Regions from separate parts of the Halomonas sp. AOP43-A1-21 genome, predicted to be linked through region 1. Evidence: predicted binding sites of a transcription regulator. Region 1 holds the regulator's gene; each other region holds the start of a gene.
The links. The regulator LexA, encoded in region 1, represses DNA repair genes until DNA is damaged. The targets are predictions, from matches to a motif close to TACTGTNTANNTANACAGTA.

Region 1 (7,060 bases):
CCGACTCAGTATCCAGGGTGAACATAACCCCTGAGGCACCCGTTTCAGAACGCACCATTTTTTGAACGCCCGCCGACAGTGCGACGTTTTCATGGGCGTAGCCGCGGTGAACGCGGTAAGAAATTGCACGGTCATTAAACAGCGACGCGAATACTTCATGAACAGCGCGCTTAATATTGTCGAAACCTTCAATGTTCAGAAAGGTTTCCTGCTGACCAGCAAAGGAGGCATCTGGAAGATCTTCAGCAGTCGCCGAGCTGCGTACCGCCACTTTTAACTGAGGATGTTGCTCCTGCAGCTGCGTATAAGCTTGGCGCAGTGCGCTTTCAAACGCGGGCGGCAGCGGTGTATCAATGACCCACTGGCGGATATTGCGACCGGCTTCAGCCAGTGCGTTAACATCATCAACGTCCAGGCGCGCCAAGGTGCTGTTAATGCGCTCATTGAGCCCTTCATGCGAGAGAAACTCACGATAAGCGTGAGCAGTAGTGGCAAACCCACCAGGTACGGTTACCCCTACACCTGACAAGTTGGAAATCATCTCGCCAAGCGAGGCATTCTTACCACCCACGCGTTCGACGTCCGCCATACCTAGCTGATCGAACCACAGAATGTACTCTTCCACGCAACCCCCTCGCTTTAAGACGTTGATGCAATCTTTTAGACCGCTAATCATTGACCATGTCACCCTATCACCGTGCCAACCTATTCGCCATTGGTCTAATAGCGAAGGGAGTGGAGGATTTTTACAACAAAACGCGAATATGGTCGATTTATGTAGTGGCCAGGGACGTTGTGCTTAACGAATGCTCGGCACACAATAGCAACCCGATTATTGATTGGCGGACGTGTTTATGAAGCGGACAGCTTTTTTTATTTCTGATGGCACCGGCATTACGGCCGAAAGCTTGGGCCGAAGCCTGTTGGCCCAGTTCAGCGATGTTGAAATCAACATGCTGACCAAGCCTTATATCGATACGCTTGAAAAAGCCGAAGCGCTTGCTCAGATTATTGAATCCACTGCGGCCCGCGATGGTCAGCAGCCAATTATTATCGACACCATTGTTGATCAGCAAATACGTGATGTGATTCGCAAAGCTCCGGGCTTCAAGGTGGATATTTTTTCTACCTTTTTGAAACCATTGGAGCAGGAGTTAGGTACTCATTCGTCTTACAGCGTAGGCAGAACCCACTCGATTGGCAGTGACGATGTGTATATGGACCGGATTCATTCGGTGCACTTCGCACTTGATAACGACGATGGCGCCCGCACGCACCAATACGATAAAGCCGATATTATTCTGGTAGGCGTATCGCGCTGCGGAAAAACGCCCACGTCGCTTTATTTGGCGCTTCAGTTTGGCATTCGAGCGGCTAACTACCCGCTTACCGAGGACGACCTTGACGAAGACGGCACGCTCAAGCTGCCCAAGGCATTAGCACCACACCGGCGCAAGCTGTTTGGTTTAACTATCGATGCCCGCAGGCTATCCGCCATACGCAATGAACGTCGGCCGAACAGCCGCTATAGCTCAATGGATCAGTGTTTGCAGGAAGTCGAACAGGCCGAAGCGCTTTACCGGATTATGCATATCCCGTTTATCGATGCGACGCGCTTTTCTGTGGAAGAAATCTCGACACGGATGATTGCAGAGACCGGCTTAGCGCGGCGTTTCTCCCCTCGCTAAGCCGACATTGAATAACACAGTTACAACTACATTCCTTTAGGGGCGAAGATACCCGGGGCGTTACGCCAGTAGCCTTTGTAATCCATCCCGAAACCAAAGACATAGCGGTCCGCGACTTCTAAGCTGCAGTAATCAGCTTTCAAGCCCGGCACCGCTTTTCGATCATGCTGCTTATCCACCAGTACCGCCGTCGTCACGCTGGCAGCCTGGGCTTCTTTGCAATAGCCAAGTATCGCGGCGAGCGTCGACCCTTCATCCAGAATGTCATCCACGATCACTACATGCCGTCCAGCCATCGGTACTTCAGGCGACACGCGCCAAAAAAGCTCGCCGCCACGCAGCTCGTTGCGGTAACGCGTAGCGTGTAGGTAGTCGACTTCCAGCGGAAAGCCCAAGCGGGTCAGCAAATGGCCGGTTGTGATTAATCCACCGTTCATAACACAATAAAAAACCGGCAGCTTATCGCCTAAATCCTTGGTGATCGCTTCGGCCATGCGATCTAGAGCGCGCTCAACCTGCTGCTGGGAAATCAAACAGTCGGCGGTATCCATGAGCTGGCGCATCGAGTCCAGCGACTCAAGGGCCTCTTTATCCAGTTTAGACATTGGGTTACTCCCCAAAAAGTAGCAGTATTACGAAAAGAAAAATCAGGTGGGATTAGAGCGCTTCGAGCTTGGCATGCGTTCGTCGCCAGCGCCCCAGCGCCGTCAGCGCATCCAAATCAGGGCGTGCACGCCCATAGCGCAGTTTTGCAGGTCGCTTATTGGCAACCCCCTGGCAGGCATCTATCACATCCAGGGCAGCGGCGCGGTCGTTACACACCAACAACATATCGCAACCAGCCGCGAGCGCAGCAGCGGCACGTTCACGTGGCTCGCCCGCTTCGTGAGCGCCCGCCATACTTAAATCATCTGAAAAAATGCAGCCTTTAAAGCCCAGCGATTCACGCAGCATGCCCAGCCAGCTGGGTGAAAAACCCGCCGGGCGTGTATCAAACGCTCGATAAATCACATGCGCGGGCATGATGCCATCAAGCTTAGGGGCAAGTCGTTCAAAGGGGACAAGGTCGCGTTGCTTAATCGTCTCCATTGAACGCTCATCGACAGGCAAGGCAACGTGGGAATCTGCGGCTACACCGCCGTGACCAGGAAAATGCTTACCTACCGCCGCCATACCTGCCTGGTGCAAGCCTTCCACAAAGGCCGCGCCTAGTTGGGCTACGTGGTGAGGGTCACCACTAAAGCTACGATCGCCTATCACGCTGGAAATGCCGCTATCGACATCGAGTACCGGCGCAAAACTGATATCCAGCCCGCACGCGGCCATTTCCATACCTAGCAGCCAGCCCGCATCAATGGCAAGCAAGGTGCCTTCTTCGGGGTCCTGAACATAGCGCTCACCAATGCGGGCCATGGCTGGCAGCCGGGTAAGCCCCTTTTTAATGCGTTGAACGCGGCCTCCCTCTTGGTCTACCGCCAGCAGCAGATCACCGCGCACACGCCGGATATCACTGCACAGCTTGCGCACCTGGTAGGCGTCTTCCACATTACGGGCAAACAGAATGACGCCACCAACGGCGGGTTCAAGCAGTAAGCGCTTTTCAGCGCTGTTCAATCGCGGCCCTTCCAGGTCGAGCATGACCGGGCCAATAGGTTGAGTCATTATCATGGATCCAACAAAAGGGCCGGTGATTTTAGACGATCAACGCTCAGAGTCAAAAAACCTTACCCGCGACCGCTATTGATCGCTGCCATGAAGCCATACGGGGGTGCCAGGCAGCGCGCGCTCAAAGACATACAGCAGATCCTGATTGCGTAAGCGTATACAGCCATGGGAAGCCGGCATTCCCATTGGCTGATTGGGTGGTGTACCGTGCAAATAGATATAGCGGCGCTGAGAATCAACCGAGCCTGCGCGGTTGAATCCCCGCTCCAGACCGCACAACCATAAAATGCGTGTCAAAATCCAGTCACGCGTCGGGTTTGCTTCGGCCAGCGGCGTTGAAAACACCTCGCCGGTAAAACGTCGACCTCTAAACACCGCGTTGATCGGCAGGTCCTTGCCAATCGCCGCTCGCACATAGTGCCAGCCATGTGGCGTTTGACCGCTACCTTCCTGTTGGCCTACACCCGCTTTGCCTGACGATATTTCGCATTCAAAGCACACCTTTTGCCCCTGCCACCAACGCAACTGCTGTGTATCGGTATCAATCTCGATCCAGCCAGTTTGGCTAGGTGGCAGCTCAGCTAGCGTTGGCGTTCGCATGATGCCCCTCTTCTACAGCCGGAGGTAATGGCGCGTTCATGGCGGCGACGACCACTGGCCGCAAGCGACGTACCAGATCACGCACGGTGACCTGTTCTTGATAATCTTTAGCCGCAATATCCCGTAGAGCATCCAGACCCGACAAGGTAAAGATGACGGTACCCAGCATAAAGTGTAGCCGCCAGAAGCGTTCTGAATCAGGAAGATCCGGCGTGGCCTGGCGGACCAGCTCAGTAAAGCGCGCGAACACCTCGCCATACTGCTCTTGAATATGACGCCGTAAATGCCCTTGAGCCTGGCTATAGGCCAGCCCGAGCAAGCGCATAAACACTTTTAGACTATTGCGCTCAGCGGGCACTGCCAGCACCGTTGTTGCCATGGTTTCGAGCAGTTCCTCCAACGGGATATGGCTATCGGTATAGCGAGCTTCTAGCTCGTCGAGCGCAGTATGAAAGCGCAGAGTGAAGGGATCCAGATAGCGTGAGAAGACCGCCTGAATCAAGGCTTTTTTAGAGCCAAAGTGATAGTTGACGGCCGCTAAATTGACCCGGGCTTTGCTAGTGATGTTGCGCAGCGACGTTTCAGCAAAACCACGCTCTGCAAACAGCACCTCAGCGGTATCAAGAATACGCGACACCGTATCAGATTGTGCCATTTCGGCCTCCAGAAAAACGAGTGTTTAAAACATGCCGAAATAGTATGCCATAACCCTAACGGGCTCAATCCTAGATACGAGAAGCTCCTGTAATCGATGAGAAAACTCATTAAAGTTAATTCAAACACCTCATCGCTGAATTGGGGTCGGCTGACGTTTGAGCCTAGCCGTTAGCCAAATGACGCCAGGTCCTTGTCTAACCTCTATTAAGCACTATTTTTATCCGTGTACTGGACAGAGGAACATACTGTATACTTAAACACATATTGTTCAAGCAGGCAGATACCGACTGTCTTTTATCGTTTATGGAGTTTGGTATGTCTCGACCACTCACAGCACGTCAACAGCATGTTTTTGATTTTATCGTAAAAACCATGGGTGAATTCGGATATCCACCCACTCGCGCAGAAATTGCCAAAGCGCTAGGGTTTAAATCGCCCAATGCTGCTGAAGAGCATTTGCGCGCGCTTGAGCGCAAGGGTGTGATCCGCATTATTCGCAATACATCACGCGGGATTCGTCTGCCTAACCAGGATGTTCAGGAAGTGAGCGATTCGCCTGCTCCTGTGGCGGCCAATAGTGATCTTCCCCCGGCCGGCTTGCCCGTTATTGGCGAAGTTGCCGCGGGCAGCCCCATCTTGGCGGCTGAACACATTGACCGCTACTGCCCGCTGCCAGCAGAGTACTTCACGCCCAAGGCCGACTACCTGCTGCGTGTGCGCGGCCTGTCGATGAAGGATGTTGGCATTCTTGAAGGCGACTTGCTGGCAGTGCATCGCACTGACCGCGTACGTGACGGGCAGATCGTTGTCGCGCGCCTGGAAGATGAAGTTACCGTGAAGCGCTTTAAGCGTCAGGGCCATCAGGTAACGTTAATGGCCGAAAACGCTGATTTTGCCCCTATCGAAATCGACTTGCGCACTCAGTCACTGGATATTGAAGGCGTCGGGGTGGGCGTTATCCGGGGCGGCAACGGTCAAGCACTCGGCTAATGTACCGCTTGTGGTGAGTTGGCGGCAGAGCATCGTGTTAAGAATATAATTTCTTAAGAACAGAGAATACAGCGTCTTGATAGCTTTCAAGCGGGTGGCCATTTCCATGGCCACCCGCTTTTTTTTGGCTTAAACGCAACTACGGGCGTTTAGCTGAATACCACCGTCTTATTACCGTGAATCAATACGCGGTCTTCCAGGTGCCAGCGCAAGCCACGTGCCAGCACGGCTTTTTCCACATCGCGGCCAAAACGAACCAGATCAGTGGGTGTATGGCAATGGCTCACGCGATGGATATCCTGCTCGATAATCGGCCCCGCATCCAGCTCCTCGGTCACATAGTGACAGGTCGCACCAATCAGTTTTACACCGCGCTCATAGGCCTGATGATAAGGCTTGGCACCCGCAAAAGAGGGCAGGAAGCTGTGGTGAATATTGATCACCTGACCGGCATACCGCTCGCATAGTGACGGCGGCAGAATCTGCATATAACGTGCCAGCACGATGCAATCCGCGCGCGCATGATCGATATGCTCTTTCACTTGGGCAAACGACGCTTCTTTATTGTTCGGATCAACCGGCACATGGTGATAAGGAATACCGTACCACTCGGCGATTGAACGCATGTCTTCGTGATTGGAAATCACACCGGCGATATCGCAATCCAGCTCACCCGCCTGCCAGCGATACAGCAGATCCACCAGGCAATGGGACTCACGCGAGACCATCAGTACCACCCGACGGCGCTTTTGAGTATCGACCAGCGACCATTGCATAGAAAACTCTTGAGCGATCGGTTCAAAGGCACTGCGCAACGTTTCAGCGGACATCCCTAGTGAATCAGCCAATATTTCGTAACGCATAAAAAACCGGCCCGTTTGCAAGTCAGAGTGCTGGCTGGCTTCGGTAATCGAACCGCCCTGCTGAGCTATAAAACTTGATACACGAGCAACAATGCCTACCTGATCAGGGCAGGAAACGACCAAACGATAATAATGAGACATACGGGATACTCTTTGATCTGCGAAATACTTTTGACGTAATGCAGTAGTTAGCTCAATGGATCATACAAAGGATAATGCCAAAGGCAGTTCAACGGCGCAGCGAACAGACCTAGCACTGCGCCGACAATAAAGACCGCCTAGTGTACCGGAACACCTTTCACGAAGCACCGGCCTCATATGCCATGGTCATTGTTAGCCGCCCCTGCCTTCCCGTATAGTTAAGGCATTACTTTTTAGGCTTTTCATAACTGATGCATCCACCACGCGTTCAACTTCGTCCCCGCCGTCGCCCTCCTCTGCGCCTACTGCCGCTGGGTGGGTGTGGTGAAATCGGCATGAATCTAACGCTATATGGATACGACGATCATTGGATCGCGGTCGACTGCGGCATGATGATTCGCCAGGATCTGCCCAATTCACCACTTCAAGTGCCCAATCTGGATACCCCGGAGGCCC
Region 2 (7,060 bases), on a different contig from region 1:
GTAGCTGCAGCTGGATTGGGCAGAGTAATGATACGTCTAGGAGGGGCTTCTAACTTAATTTCCTGTCCGGTTACATCAGTAAAGTTAAATTCTTGCGCTGACAAGTTACCTGATAACAAAGTTGTCGCTACTAGCACGGCAAAGCAACGGGGTATTGAGGTCATAACCTCTCCAATTAAGAATGAGATTGACTATCATTTTGATTAAAAATATTATAGCCAGTGTTTCATCAATTGGAATCGAAATGTTTATGACGGTGCGTGAAGTAATTTCGAACAAGCTAGCAGCAGTGTCTGTGCGTGACTTGCTTTTAGTTGAGGCCGTCGCAATGAAACGTAGTTTTCGTTATGCGGCCATAGACATGGGTATTTCGACCTCGGGCTTGTCTTATCAAGTAAAAAAAGTAGAGGAAATTCTCGGACAGCCCATTTTTGAAAGGGGGAGTAAAATAACACCCACTGCCTTTGGAAAGGAAGTTTTAGACTTAATCGCCGTAATTTTAGAAGGCGTGACTCGGCTTGAGGGGTTACGTGATGATGGCTTAGCTCTTCCCTTTGGGCAAACCTTACGTATTGGAGTGATTTCCTCACTGGCACCGGATAACTTGTTACGGATTATCCAGATTTGTGCTCACCGTTCAGGTAAAACTAAAGTCGAGTTGGTTAGTGGCAAGCATCAAGGTCTGTTACGGCGTTTACAGAACCGTGAAATTGATTTGCTAATTAGTGCAGCACAGTCGGTTCCTGAGGGGATGGCATATACAAGCTTATTCAAGGAACACTTTGTCTTACTAGTGCGAGCCGATAAACTTCAGCCTGAACTCCATCCTCTTATGCTCTGTGAGCCTGGATTACTACCACTTAGCGAGGATGATTTTGTTCCATCGCTAATTACTGAAGGCTTAAGTAAATTATTAAGCTCCGGCTTGACTCGTACATATGGCCTTGGTGTTGAGCATCGAATGGCTTTAGTTGCCGCAGGTTATGGTCATGCATTATTGCCGTATGGCTGGGTAAGAGATGTACATTTACCGGATCATTTAGCAGTGATGGAGCTTCCTCCCGCTTTATCGGCAGAGCGTGAATTAGGTTGCTTTTGGCGTCACTCATACATGATGGGGAGTCAAATTTCTCAGGCTTTTAGTGAAGCATGGATTACCTCTGCTATCAGGTAGTCGCGCCCATTATTCCTATGCTTTTGAGGCGAAATGGCTGATGCTGACATGAGTAGCCTCGCAAATAATGGTTATTAAACCCACGTGAGCATATTCAGACTAACATCAACGCCGGTAAAGGCATGGCCCTATGGGGGTATAGCGGGCGACCCATTGCACATGACATAGCCCCTTTCCACGGATAGCTCTTCATAATAACTTAAGTCACCTTTAGGGGGAGCTCTGATTATCTTTTTTGCTCGTTTGAAGCGTGTCGATTGTTATTGCCACTACCCCATATTGGTCTACTCACTATCCATGTGTGACTCCTCGCACCTCATCTAGAGCGGCATCAATAACGAGATCAGGGTCTGTAGCTATCAGATCCCGGGGCCTTAGCCCGCCAAGATAGCTGTTTATCGACTGAAACCAAAAGGCCATTCCCCATCCGTCTTTATCCTCTTTGAAGATGTCGATGATTTTCGACATGACGCGATACGGTCGGTAGCCAGCATCCTTCTCAAGCCCAAACGCTGGGTAGTAATCGGTGCCGTGGTCATTGATAGTAAAAATATCACCTTGTTGTTTCCACTGAGCAGGATGAACACTATCACCACGTGAGCGGACGCCTGGCAACTGCAATATCTCATCGACAGTTAACCAATCGCCGCTTTCCATCACGGCTCGACGCGCTCTTGCTTCCATCTCAGCTTCGCGCAAACTAGTTGGCGTGGTCATAATCTTAGGCACCCTTATTTTGGGTATGTACTCTGGTCCATTATCCTGGGGGCTATACTAATAAGTTAGCCGTCGCGGAAGTGATCGTCGTGGTACTTGAGGCTAGCCATGCATAAGCGGCCGATGATGGATAACGTCTAACCACCTTACGGTGTTCAACCTACCAGTGAGATAGCTTTGTTGGCTCCTCACTTTGAATTTGTTCTTCCTTCCTATGGCTACAACCTAGCGGATAGATAAAAGCGCTGGAAAACTATCAATCTCAAGATCAGAAACGCTAGAGAGGATTGATCAGCTCATCACCTTGTCCCTCGGAAGGTTTGTTAACAGCCGTGCTAACCGGCCAATGTTCAACTAGTCCCGCATCGATATGCCGCACCATGCTGCGGATTGTCTCTTTATCCGTCAGGTCAGTAGCAAGCCAGTGTTCAAGACTGTCGTCGTCCAAAATTAACGGCATCCTGTCATGCACATCGGCAGCACTGCCTCGAGCTGGCTCGGTGAGAATGGCACATCCTAGACCTCCATCATCCCGTTCTGCGTAGATAGCGGCGAAGTATAGGGGCTCTCGATCCCTTCGGCACAGATAATGAGGCTGCTTAGGGGGCGTGTTCTTGATCCATTCGTACCATCCGTCAGCGAGTACGAGGCACCGGTGTTTAGCAAATGCCGATTTGAAAAAGTTATTAGTCGCAACGGTTTCAACTCGCGCATTTATGGGTTGCGTGCCTTTCCCTTTGGCCCACGATGGGCGAAATCCCCACCACACCTCTTCAAGCGTGGGAGCAGAGTCCTCAGACGCCTGCCGTATGCTCGCGATCCAGGTACCCGGCGCCACATTGTAGCGCGGTCGAATGTCGCGCTCAGACATAACCGCACCGACCTTTTTGGTCAGCTCAGGTATCGGGGTGAATAAAGCAAATCGTCCGCACATAGCTGCAGGATAGACGAGAATTGGCCATCCAAGTCAGCCTACGCACCAAAATCGTGGTGCCCTCATCTAACCACCGTCAAAATAAGGTGGGCTTGCCAACACGATAAGACCAACGAATGAAGAAGAGTGCTTGCGATTCACTAGGCTGATCGCTTATTGTCAGCCCTTAATACTGTATATATTAACAGCTATATAGGGAGGCGCTTATGAGCAAGAAAACTTACCCACGGTCTATGCAACGGCCATTCAGTAGTCCCCGTACTCTTCCAGTTATCGTTGGAGGATTTCCTCTTCAACGGGATGATTTGAGAGAGGAAGGTACGCAGTTGTTGGCGGTTTGGGGGACTGAACAAGACGCGCTACTCGCACCGCTTGAAAACATTGAGGTGCATCTACCAGGCACATGGCGAGCGATGGGGAGCATGGCATGAGTATGCATTTCACCATTCTTGGACGCGTCGACACCATGGCTCGACCGCTAAGGCTGCCTTTAGCGGGTGGCGAAGTCCGCGCTGGTTTCCCGAGTCCCGCAGACGATTATGTCGAGGTCGAATTAGATCTTATTGCCCATTTGATTAAGCACCCTAGTGCAACGTTCTTTCTGCGAGCCAAAGGCACCTCCATGGAAGGCGATGGCATTAAAGATAATGCGTTGTTAATTGTCGACCGGTCTATCAATCCTCAGCCAGGCCATATCGTGATCATGAGCGTGGACGGCGAGCTGACGTGTAAAAAGCTAAGCATCATGGGCAGTCGGCCGTATTTGGTGGCCTCTAACCCAGAGTTTAAGCCCATCCCTCTCACTGGGCATGATTGTCACAATTGGGGTGTGGCCACCCATAGCATCCAACCGCTAGCACCCGGTTTCACCGTATGATTGCCTTGGTCGACTGCAATAATTTCTATGTCTCCTGCGAACGAGTCTTTGCTCCCAGGTTGGAAGGCCAAGCTGTCGGCGTTTTGTCGAATAACGACGGCTGCGTGGTCGCGCGTTCGCAAGAAATCAAAAACTTAGGTGTGGCAATGGGAATGCCTGCCCATCAGATTGATCCGCATATTCGTCGACAATGCACATTGCTCAGCTCAAATTATGCGCTTTACGGTGATATGAGCAGCCGCGTTACTGATGTTCTCTCACAGCATACGCCTCACGTGGATGTATATAGCATTGATGAGTCATTTCTATCGTTTGAGGGCTTTGAACCAGACACATTAGAAGAACGATGCCAATTAATGCGACAGCAAGTTAAGCGAGATACAGGTATTCCGGTTAGCGTTGGCTTAAGCACTAGCAAAACGCTTGCAAAAATTGCCAATCACCGCGCTAAAAAAGAAAGTGTTTTCAATGGCGTGGCCATGATGGACCCTAACAGCAGCGACACCCGGGAATTCCTGGAGCAGCTACCCGTTAATGAGATATGGGGGGTAGCAGGTCGCAGTGCAGCGCGGCTTCATACTCTAGGCATAGAGAATGCTTGGCAGCTGCGCACCGCCAGCTCTAAGCATTTGCGGCGCCATTTCAGTGTGGTCATGGAACGTCTGGTTTATGAGTTGAGGGGCGAAAACTGCATATCACTCGACGACATGAGCCAACCAAAAAAACAGATCATGGTGTCCCGCTCCTTCGGCCGGCTCACGACGAACAAAACCGATCTGCACGAAGCCCTACGCGTGCACGCATCACGTGCTGGTGAAAAGCTACGACGACAAAACGGCTTGGCGCAGGCATTGATGGTGTTTGTTCACACCAATCGCTTTCGGCAAGATCTGCCGAGCTACAGTAAACGGTTAGTAATACCGCTACCTCACCCCACCGATGATAGCCGCGAGCTCATCAAAGCTGCCATGGCAGGGCTAGAAAGAATTTTTAAAAAAGACATCTGGTACCAAAAATGCGGGATTATGCTCATTGATTTGTGCGATCACGACAATGAACAACTAGGGCTGCTCGCCGAACCGATCAGTGACGAGAAACGTGCTCGTAATGAAAAATTGATGGCCACGCTCGATAAGCTCAATCGCGAACACGGAAAAAATACCGTCCGGATTGGCATGCCTCGCAAACAGAATGCTTGGGAATTGCGTTGCGAGCACCGTACACCACGCTACACCACACGCTGGGAAGAGCTAGCAGTGGCCAAAACCTAGAAAAGAGCTGCCATCCCTGGCACTCCTACCTCTTTTCACTACCAATAATCACATCCCTGTTGTGACGCATTCGACGTGCTAAAGCGGCGATCCTGGGCGTCACACTTTCACCCTAGCCTTTATCAAGCCATTTTTATGTAAGCGATTGACCACAGCGTTTGTAAGCAATGGCTTACAACAATCCGTTATGCAATGAAACTAAAAACGATTGGCGATATGTGTGCCACTAACCCAATTGGCAGCAACTAAGCCAGTGGTACTTCAGCTTATTCTGATGGATGGCAAAGACACCTGATCCGATTCAGGATAATTCGAGCAGTTAGCACGTGACATTTTTCCGCTAAAACAAGGGTTCAAACGCAGGATCGCTTGGTGAATAGGTCCCCTGGTAGCCTGTATGATTTCAGGCGGGGCATCAGAATTCATCTTCGTTAATTAGCTCAAAGGTGTGGTCGCTTAAATATCGCTCAAGGTTTTCCAGCAGCCTTGGCGGCTTCTTCAACCCATACTCCAAGGTTTTCACGACCATTATCTGTATTCCAGCGGTAGTGCTTGTATCCTTGGATCTTCATGCCGCAGAAGTCACTTGTTTGTTTATTGAAATCTGGGATTTTACTAATATCTATAGTCAACAATCCGTTGCCCCGTTTGATACTTTTCTCTATTTCGTATTTTACCCATTTACTTTTATCAGTATTGGCACCTATAAGTACGACTGTCACAGTCGTACCGATAAGCTGGGCATCTATCCATGCTTTTACCGTGCTATCACCTGTGCGCTCTAACTTCTCGAACTCTGCTTTGTCGATGAATCCAACTTTAGGGTTGGCATTGATCACGTTACTGTTACGGACATTCATCGCTCTCAGAACGTCGTCGTACTGGAAACTAAAGAAAACCTTTCTAGCCATGGGGACACCTTAGATGAGCCGTAAGAGGAGGAGGATGACTTCTTGAGCGCGTTCAAGTGATGTAGATTTATCGCCTAGTTCACCCAACAAGGGTGTAATCTTTTTACCATTCTCGTGCTGAGATTCTTGATAAGACTTCATAACCTCATTCCACAGTAATTTCGACATCGAGCCTGTAATACCTACAGGAATTACAAAAACGCCTTTCGCTACAGCGATATCGAATTCTTCACGCATTCCGTCAGAAAGGATTAACTCGCCATTTTCCAGCTTATTGCCAAACATAAAAATAGCAACGCCTGCATGAGCGAGCATATTGCGTCGATATTCTGTCCACAGTTCCTTCAGAGGCCTTTCCCCAGTCTTGCTTTGTGGAAAGGGCCTAAGAATTAACTGGTCGTTGTCGAGACGGCCACCATTCATAACAGTTTGTTCAAGCACGCCAGTGATGATTGCGCTACCTATACCGAGGCCAAACCCTGAGATCACTCGGTACTGTTCTTTGCAAATGGCCCTGCTCAGATGATAAACGAATTGCTCTGATTCAGCCTTGCACCACGGGTTATAGTCATGAGCAGCACCAGAGATAAAGATTGTATTTCTTTTGTGGCGATGCTCGATGGCACGCAGAATGTCAGTAATTTCAGAAAACTCATCAACATAAACGGCTTTGATCCCTACACGGAGCAGCTCTCCTGTGAAAAGCTCTTCCTTACGTTGGCGATACTCGAAGTCAGCAAGGTCTTCATTCTCTCCCTTGCTAGCTCTTCTCAGGATGCAGTAGTGCTGTCGTTGATCTCGAGTAAACTGAATCCTGACGCGGCTAAGAATATATTCTAGATTAGGGTCGGTGAAGCTGAAGCCGAGAAAGAGGAAGGTTTTAGAAACCAAGTCACCGCTTAAAGCTGTAATGAACGGCTGCATATTGACGTGGTAACGCTCATAGTCATCGCGAGTCAACACCGCGTCAGCGGCATGCTCGATGTCACCATGCATCTTATAAACAATTGCATCACGTTTCGGCCGTGTCGTTGCCAATTGCTTATTGGTATGTTTGATGTCAGCTATCTTTTCGTTTTTTTCAAGCGCCGTTTCGATCAAACGATCATAATTGGTTGTCCAGTAGGTCGGAATAGGCAGCCTTGCCAGAATCGCGTGGTTTTCAGTGGGCTCCGC
Region 3 (7,060 bases), on a different contig from region 1:
TGCATCACCAGCAGCGCGGCGAGCTGGGCATACATTTTGCCGGGCTAGGGTTGGGCATTGTGCTGGCTGCCGTAGCGGTAGAACTGATGCTTGCGCTCTCGCTTGACTGGCAGGCCCAGTGGTGGATTTTTGGCTTGTTGGGTGCTGTGCTGCTAGTGCCCGCCTGGCGCTGGCTGCCGCGCCCGGTCAAACCGGTTGCTGGTGCTCGTCAGGCTGAATTGCCTACCGCCATGCCGCCTTCACGTACCTTTATGCGCTTAATGTTGCCCGCTTATTTCTGCGCCGGATACGGCTATGTAATTAACGCCACGTTTATCGTCACCATTGTTGAGCGCGAACCGCTGCTTTCAGGAGCCGGTAACTGGACCTTTGCGGTGGTCGGTTTGGCGGCCGCTCCCGCCGTTATGCTGTGGGATTTGGTGGCGCGGCGGATAGGTTATTTAGGCGCATTGATTGTGGCCATGTCGATACAGGCGGTGGGGATCGTTTTGCCTGCCATTTCTTCAAGCTTGGCCGTTGTGCTGCTCAGCGCGGTGCTTTATGGCGGCACGTTTTTAGGTTGTGTGAGTTTAGTCCTGACCATGGCGGGAAGGCTTTACCCGTCAAGTCCGGCGCGTTTAATGGGCCAGATGACCTTGGCGTATGGGGCTGCGCAAATTTTTGCGCCTGCCTTAACCGGCGTACTGGCCGAGGCTTCGGGCCACTATACTGTGGGCCTTTGGCTGGCCGGGGGCTTTGTTGCTATGGGCGTGGTGCTATTGGCATGGTTACGGCGCGTAGATCAAACCGCGCAGCGTCTGGATGCCGAGGCAAAAGCGCTATCCGTGACGCGCTAACGGGGCAAGGCAAAGAAGCCGGGCAAACATTTTCAAAACTGTTAACAAGAGTTTTGTGCTTTTTAACCAAAATCCTCTAGGATAAGCGCTTTTTTTCACACCAGAAGGATCGTCATGGCGTCTTCCGAGCAACCTCGCGTCCAGTGGCTGGGCCGCTGGGGATTTATGCTAGCGGCAACGGGCTCTGCCGTTGGGCTAGGCAATATCTGGAAATTTCCGTATATCACCGGCGAGTATGGCGGCGGCGCGTTTGTACTGGTGTATCTGGCGTGCATTTTTGCCGTGGGCGTACCGGTAATGATGAGCGAGATTGCCTTTGGGCGGCGCGGACGCGGTAGTCCCATTGATGCGATTCGTCGGGTGGTGAATGAGTCCGGGCGTTCATCGGCATGGTCGCTGCTTGGCTGGATGGCCATGCTGTGCGGCTTTTTGATTCTATCGTTTTACGTGGTGGTGGCGGGCTGGTCGTTTTCCTACCTGTGGAAGATGCTAACCGGTGGCCTGGCGGGTACCAGCGTTGACGATATGGCCACCGTGTTTGGGGCCAACAACGACGATCCGCGCAATCTGGGCTTTTGGAGCACCCTGGTCACGCTGATCACCATGGTGATTGTAGGTAAAGGCGTTCAGGAAGGAATCGAGAAAAACGTCGGCTGGATGATGCCGGGCCTGGTTATCATGCTACTGCTATTGATTGTGTTTGGCATATTTTCCGGTGGCTTTGGCGATGCTGTCAGCTTCTTGTTCTCCTTTAAAGCCGGTAGCCTTTCAAGCGAGGGCATGTTGGCCGCCCTTGGCCATGCGTTCTTTACCCTGTCGCTTGCCTCCGGCGCTATTCTTACCTACGGAAGCTACCTGCCCAAGAGCGCTTCCATTGGGCGTACCACTATCAGCGTAGCGATTGCGGATACGGCGGTTGCCCTGATGGCCGGGCTTGCAATCTTCCCGGTGATTTTTGCCAACGGTATGGACCCAGGCGAAGGTCCGGGGCTGATCTTTATGAGCCTGCCACTGGCCTTCCAGGCGATGCCGTTGGGAACGCTGTTCGGGATCTTGTTTTTTGCCATGCTGTCGATGGCGGCGCTGACGTCTTCTATCTCGATGGTCGAAGCAACCGTTTCCTGGCTGTGCGATAACAAAGGGTTCTCGCGTCGCGGTGCCGCGTGGAGCACGGGGATTGTGCTGTGGTTGATCAGTACTGCGGCCATGCTGTCATTTAACCTGGGGGCGGATTGGACGCTGGCGGGTAAAACCTTTTTTGACTGGCTGGACTACATCACCTCACGCTGGATGATGCCGCTGGGCGGTTTAGGCACGGTGGTGCTGGCAGGTTTTGTGCTCAAGAATGAAACGTTCCGTGCTGAGCTGGGGTTGTCACCCTTGGCTTATACGCTGTGGCTTGCCATGGTGCGCTACGTAAGCCCGCTGGGCATTTTAGTTATTTTTGCCGATGCTTTAGGCCTTTATTCCGTTACCTTTTCAGCCCACTGGCCGTGGTTACTGTTGATCTTGCTAGCCATGATGGTGCTGGGTGAGCTTGTTAGTCCGCGCTTGAAGCAGGCGTTAACGACACGCTAACCTCTTCTCCCGACAGCCAGCGCTGCTGCTGAGTGATAACTGATTGTTCATGCAGCGGCGTTTGGCAGCGAGCATACACTTCCCGTAAAAACGCCTTGCGCGCCCCGCGATAAGGGCCGCTGAGAATAGCAGCCTGGGTCAGGCTTTCGAGTACAGCTGAACGCTCGTGTGTGTCCAACTGCGCATAGTCGCCTAGTGCCTGTTGCCAATCGATATCCACACTTTGCGGCTGTTCAGGTAGCGACGCTAAAAGCTGCGACAGTAACAGCACCAGATTGGGATGAGGATGGCGGTTACGCATCATGAGCTCGCCAATGCCTTGAACGATCAACTGGCGCTGGGCACGCGATAAAGTATTCAACTCATGCATTAGCGCGTCGATACGCGGCGGACCATAGGCCATCAGATGGGCTTGATGTAATACGCGCCAGGCAATCCAGGCATTCCAGATAGCGTATAGCGGCCCCATCAGCATGGGAATAAAACCGCGTAATGCCAGGCGGCCCAAGACACGCCGCATCACTACGCGCAGGATAAAACTGCTCAGGCTAATTTTTAAGCGGTACAGCAGCGCTTTTAGCGTCAGCTTCCAGCCATGCAGGTATGCATGAGGGTTAATGCCGTAAATGGTATTGCCTGAACTGGGGTATTCAAGCGCAGCACGTGCAACACCGTGAACGGTTAGCTGCAGAGAGGGCGTAAACGCATTGTGCTGTGAGTAAGCTAAACCGGCCAGGCGGGTAATATGGGTAACCCCGCGCAGTGAATTCCAGTACAAAAAGCCTATCTCAATCGCGGTGATGACACCTACTACGGCGTAGTAGGCGATCCAATAAGGTATCTGCTCGCCAAGGCTCATCCCGGACCAGCCATCAATAGCGATACGCTTCATCCACCACTCGCCACCCCCAATCAGCGTGCCGGAAATAATCCCGGCAATGGCGGCCCACACTATCGTCCAGCGTTTGATCCGCTTGATAGCGTGCGGGTTGGGCGCGGACAAGGGCGCGTTGCGCGTCAGCAGGTAGCTGATATAGCGGTGTGCTAGACGCTGCGCCAGGCCAGGAGAGGGAGCGTATTCTTGATCGGGCCTGTCCAAAGGCATAACAGCAAGATTTCCTTAGTTTAAGTCTCCCTAGGGTAACGGCTACTTGCGTGCAGCGCACTCTTGAATAGCACCGGGGTGGGTGCCAGCCTGCATCAGCTCGTCCCAGCGCGTGGTATAGCGGTTTGAGCGATGCGCGCAGCGCAGCTGCCAGGCGGCGTCCGCATCTGTCATGCCAAAGCTGATCGTGCCTTGCCCCATTCGCTGGTTGATAGTATCCAGCGTGGCCATTAAATACGGATGACGGTTGCGCGGTGGCTGATGCAACAGCGAGAGCTGGTACTGCTCAGCATCGACTAAATCAAGCAGCATCACGCCAGCTTTCATGAACTTGTAGCCTGGTCGGTACATCTGCTCGAGCCCTTGGTGGACGGCTCCAAGAATAGTGCGCGTGTCGTCGCTAGGTGAGGGCAGCGGCACCATGGCGTGGGGAAAGTACTGCGGCTGGTCGCGGCGGTGGCGGTTGGTGTTTAAAAATATCATCACCGCACGGGTTAGGCTGCGCTGTTCACGAAGCTTTTCGGCACTGCGCTGGGCATGGCGGCGCAAGGCATTATGCACTTCAGTTTTGACGCCGGTAGCCTGGCCGAACGAGCGCGAAGTCATGATGCGGTGGCGCGGCTGGTCGAGTGCATTCATATGCAGGCAGGGCGTGCCGCGTAGCTCAAGCGCTGTGCGGGCGATTACCACAGAGTAGCGTTTACGTAACTGCTGAATATCTGCCTCACGTAAATCCCAGGCGGTATGAATCTTGTTGATAGCCAGACGCTCAGCAAGCCTGCGGCCAATACCCCAGACGCTACCCACCGGCGTTTGTTTAAGCAATGCCGTCGTGGACGCACTTTGGGCACTCAGCAGACACACGCCTTGATAATGGGGCGACTTTTTGGCCAGGTGGTTAGCCAGCTTGGCCAGCGTATGCGTTGGTGCAAGCCCGACGCACACCGGTAAGCCTAAATGACGCCGGATACGTCGCCTCAGCCATTCGCCCAGGGTTTGGCACTGCTTGTCAGTGAACTCCTCCAGATAGATAAACATTTCATCGATGGAATAGGGCGATACTGCAGGGCACGTATCGCGCAGCAGCTGGCACAGCCTTGCCGACATATCACCGTACAGCTCGTAGTTGGATGACTTCAGGTAGATGTCGCCACGCCTGCGCAAGCTTTCAAGCTTGAAAGAGGGAATACCCATTGGGATGTCCATGGCTTTCATCTCAGCAGAGCGGGCGATGATACAACCGTCGTTGTTCGACATGACGCCGACTGCTTTACCTTCCAGGGTCGGGTCAAACACTCGCTCACAGCTGACGTAAAAGTTGTTGGCATCTACCAGGCCGATCATCGTAGGTACTCATGGATAACCGCGCGTACCACGCCCCATAGCTGGCAATCGGTACCCTCCAGAGGAAGCGGCGGGTAGTGGGGGTGTGCAGAGCAGAGATGGGGCGTGCCTAGGTAAAGCGCATAGCGCTTGATCAGCACTTCGTCTTCGAACATGGCCACCAGAATATGCCCCAGACGGGGCTTGATGCTGCGATCAACGACCAGTAAATCGCCGTCAAAAATCCCCCAGCCTTCCATGCTGTCGCCGGTCGCCGAGAGATAAAACGTTTGGGTAGGATTTTTGATCAACCGCGTATTGAGGTCGAGCGTACGTGGCTCGTAATCCTGCGCTGGCGATGGAAAGCCGCTAAAGCCAGCGCGGCCTTGCAAGGAGGAGTAAGGCAGCGGCTGAGAGGTTAACGGCAAGGTTGGCGCGACAGGCGATGGCGGAAACAGCATCGTCGGCATCCTCACTGAAATTAAATATGTATTTATATACAGTATTTATTCGTGAGGTATAAATTGCAAGCGCTGAGCGTCGATCAGACTAACTTAGCGTGCAAGCCACAGGCCAACGACTACCGCGCTAACCACCGCAATCAGGAAAACAAGGTTGCGGGCACGCGTATCGCGACGAGGTTTCATAGGGTCACCATTAATCGATAGAAGGGTATAAAGCGGCGGAAGAATTGCGCCTGGCATGGTAACGTTTGTCGCTTAGACCGTCATCTATGCATTGCTTGAAAATGCGCGACGCTTCTCCTATATCGAAAAACGGCTAGGCCACGCTTGCTCATTCGCAAGACTGTCGCTTGGCCAGGAAATGACTTATGTCTGAAACAACGTCTGCGTGGACGAATCGCCGTGCTGGGCAAGCGCTAGTACTTGCCCAAAGCCGCCTGGCGGCGCTGAGCTGGGGCCGCCAGGATGCCCCCGTGTGGTTAGCGCTGCACGGCTGGCTGGATAACGCGGCAAGCTTTACCCGCCTGGCGCCGCGACTGGCCGAAGTGCTGGATATCCGCATTGTAGCAATCGACTTCCGTGGCCATGGGCATTCAAAACATATTCCGGCGGGCAGTGACTATGCGCTGTGGGATTACTGCCATGACGTGCTTGATGCGATGGACACGCTAGGTATCGAGCAGGCGTCACTATTGGCCCACTCGATGGGAGCAGCCGTCGCTTGCCTAGTGGCGGCCACCATGCCGGAGCGCGTTGCTCAGTTGACGCTGATTGATGGGCTGGGGGCGTTGAATACGCCAGCAGTAGAAACCGCCAACCAGCTACGCAAAGGCTTGATGGCTTACCGACGGCCGCTTTCCCGTGCGCCGCGCTATGCCGATATAGAAAGCGCGGTTGCCGCTCGGGTCGCCGGCGGAGTAACCACACTGGATAGCGTAACGGCAATACCGCTGGTTGAGCGTAATACCGAAGCTACCGCCGATGGTTATATACAAATGCGCACCGATAGCCGGTTGCTAAAACCCTCGTTGGTACGCTTTACTCCAGAACAGGTGCTGGCCCAGTTGACCTGTATCCAGGCGCCGATGCTCTTGATTGAGGGCGAACGGGGTATTTTAGGCGAACGCGAGTGGGCTGTGCAGGCGCGCCAGGCGGTTAAGTGTCTTACGCGCCACGTGTTACCGGGCGGGCATCACCTGCATCTGGAGCCCAAGGCCGTTGCCGCCGTGGCGGAAGTCGTCGCTGCCCATTGGCAAACGGCCACGGCTTAGCGCAAGGCAGGTTATTGGGTATCGACGATTCAGAGCACGTATCAATACAACAAAGCGGGCAGGCATAAGAAAGACAAGGATAAGCAATGAACCAACTGACGCGCACTGGCAATGGCAAAAAGGTCGCCCTGGTATTGGGAAGCGGTGGGGCACGTGGCTACGCACATATTGGTGTGATCGAAGCGCTGGAAGCACGCGGTTTTGAGATTATTTCCATCGCCGGGTGCTCGATGGGCGCACTGATTGGCGGTATCTACGCCTCGGGAAAACTGCCCGAATACCGGGAGTGGGTCTGTACTCTGGATTATCTCGATGTGCTCAGGCTTATCGATATGACCTGGAGTCCCATGGGGGCCATGCGCGCCAACAAGGTGATGCACAAGTTGGAGGCGTTGGTGGGCGATGTACTGATTGAGGATCTGCCTATCCCTATTACCACGATTGCCACCGACTTGGTTCGCCAGCGAGAGGTATGGTTTCAAA

Region 2: the regulator LexA is predicted to act here: its motif matches at 2,996-3,015, upstream of ACT3R7_RS03245 (LexA family protein).
Region 3: the regulator LexA is predicted to act here: its motif matches at 5,328-5,347, upstream of ACT3R7_RS09510 (LexA family protein).

Annotation. Positions count from the first base shown of each region.
Region 1 is NZ_JBQSWC010000015.1:50,549-57,608, reverse strand. Features, by position in the region: gene ppsA (phosphoenolpyruvate synthase) at 1-625, opposite strand, end outside; gene ppsR (posphoenolpyruvate synthetase regulatory kinase/phosphorylase PpsR) at 855-1,688, shown strand; gene ACT3R7_RS10175 (hypoxanthine-guanine phosphoribosyltransferase) at 1,715-2,293, opposite strand; gene nagZ (beta-N-acetylhexosaminidase) at 2,346-3,350, opposite strand; gene ACT3R7_RS10165 (L,D-transpeptidase) at 3,426-3,953, opposite strand; gene ACT3R7_RS10160 (TetR/AcrR family transcriptional regulator) at 3,931-4,608, opposite strand; gene lexA (transcriptional repressor LexA) at 4,926-5,600, shown strand; gene purU (formyltetrahydrofolate deformylase) at 5,750-6,604, opposite strand; gene ACT3R7_RS10145 (ribonuclease J) at 6,940-7,060, shown strand, end outside.
Region 2 is NZ_JBQSWC010000003.1:191,570-198,629, forward strand. Features, by position in the region: gene ACT3R7_RS03225 (ABC transporter substrate-binding protein) at 1-164, opposite strand, end outside; gene ACT3R7_RS03230 (LysR family transcriptional regulator) at 188-1,174, shown strand; gene ACT3R7_RS03235 (hypothetical protein) at 1,466-1,891, opposite strand; gene ACT3R7_RS03240 (SOS response-associated peptidase) at 2,169-2,825, opposite strand; gene ACT3R7_RS03245 (LexA family protein) at 3,253-3,702, shown strand; gene ACT3R7_RS03250 (Y-family DNA polymerase) at 3,699-4,973, shown strand; gene ACT3R7_RS03255 (TIR domain-containing protein) at 5,441-5,884, opposite strand; gene ACT3R7_RS03260 (SIR2 family protein) at 5,894-7,060, opposite strand, start outside.
Region 3 is NZ_JBQSWC010000014.1:15,303-22,362, forward strand. Features, by position in the region: gene ACT3R7_RS09490 (YbfB/YjiJ family MFS transporter) at 1-836, shown strand, start outside; gene ACT3R7_RS09495 (sodium-dependent transporter) at 951-2,414, shown strand; gene ACT3R7_RS09500 (LBF_2804 family protein) at 2,377-3,519, opposite strand; gene ACT3R7_RS09505 (Y-family DNA polymerase) at 3,562-4,863, opposite strand; gene ACT3R7_RS09510 (LexA family protein) at 4,860-5,303, opposite strand; gene ACT3R7_RS09515 (alpha/beta fold hydrolase) at 5,675-6,577, shown strand; gene ACT3R7_RS09520 (patatin-like phospholipase family protein) at 6,664-7,060, shown strand, end outside.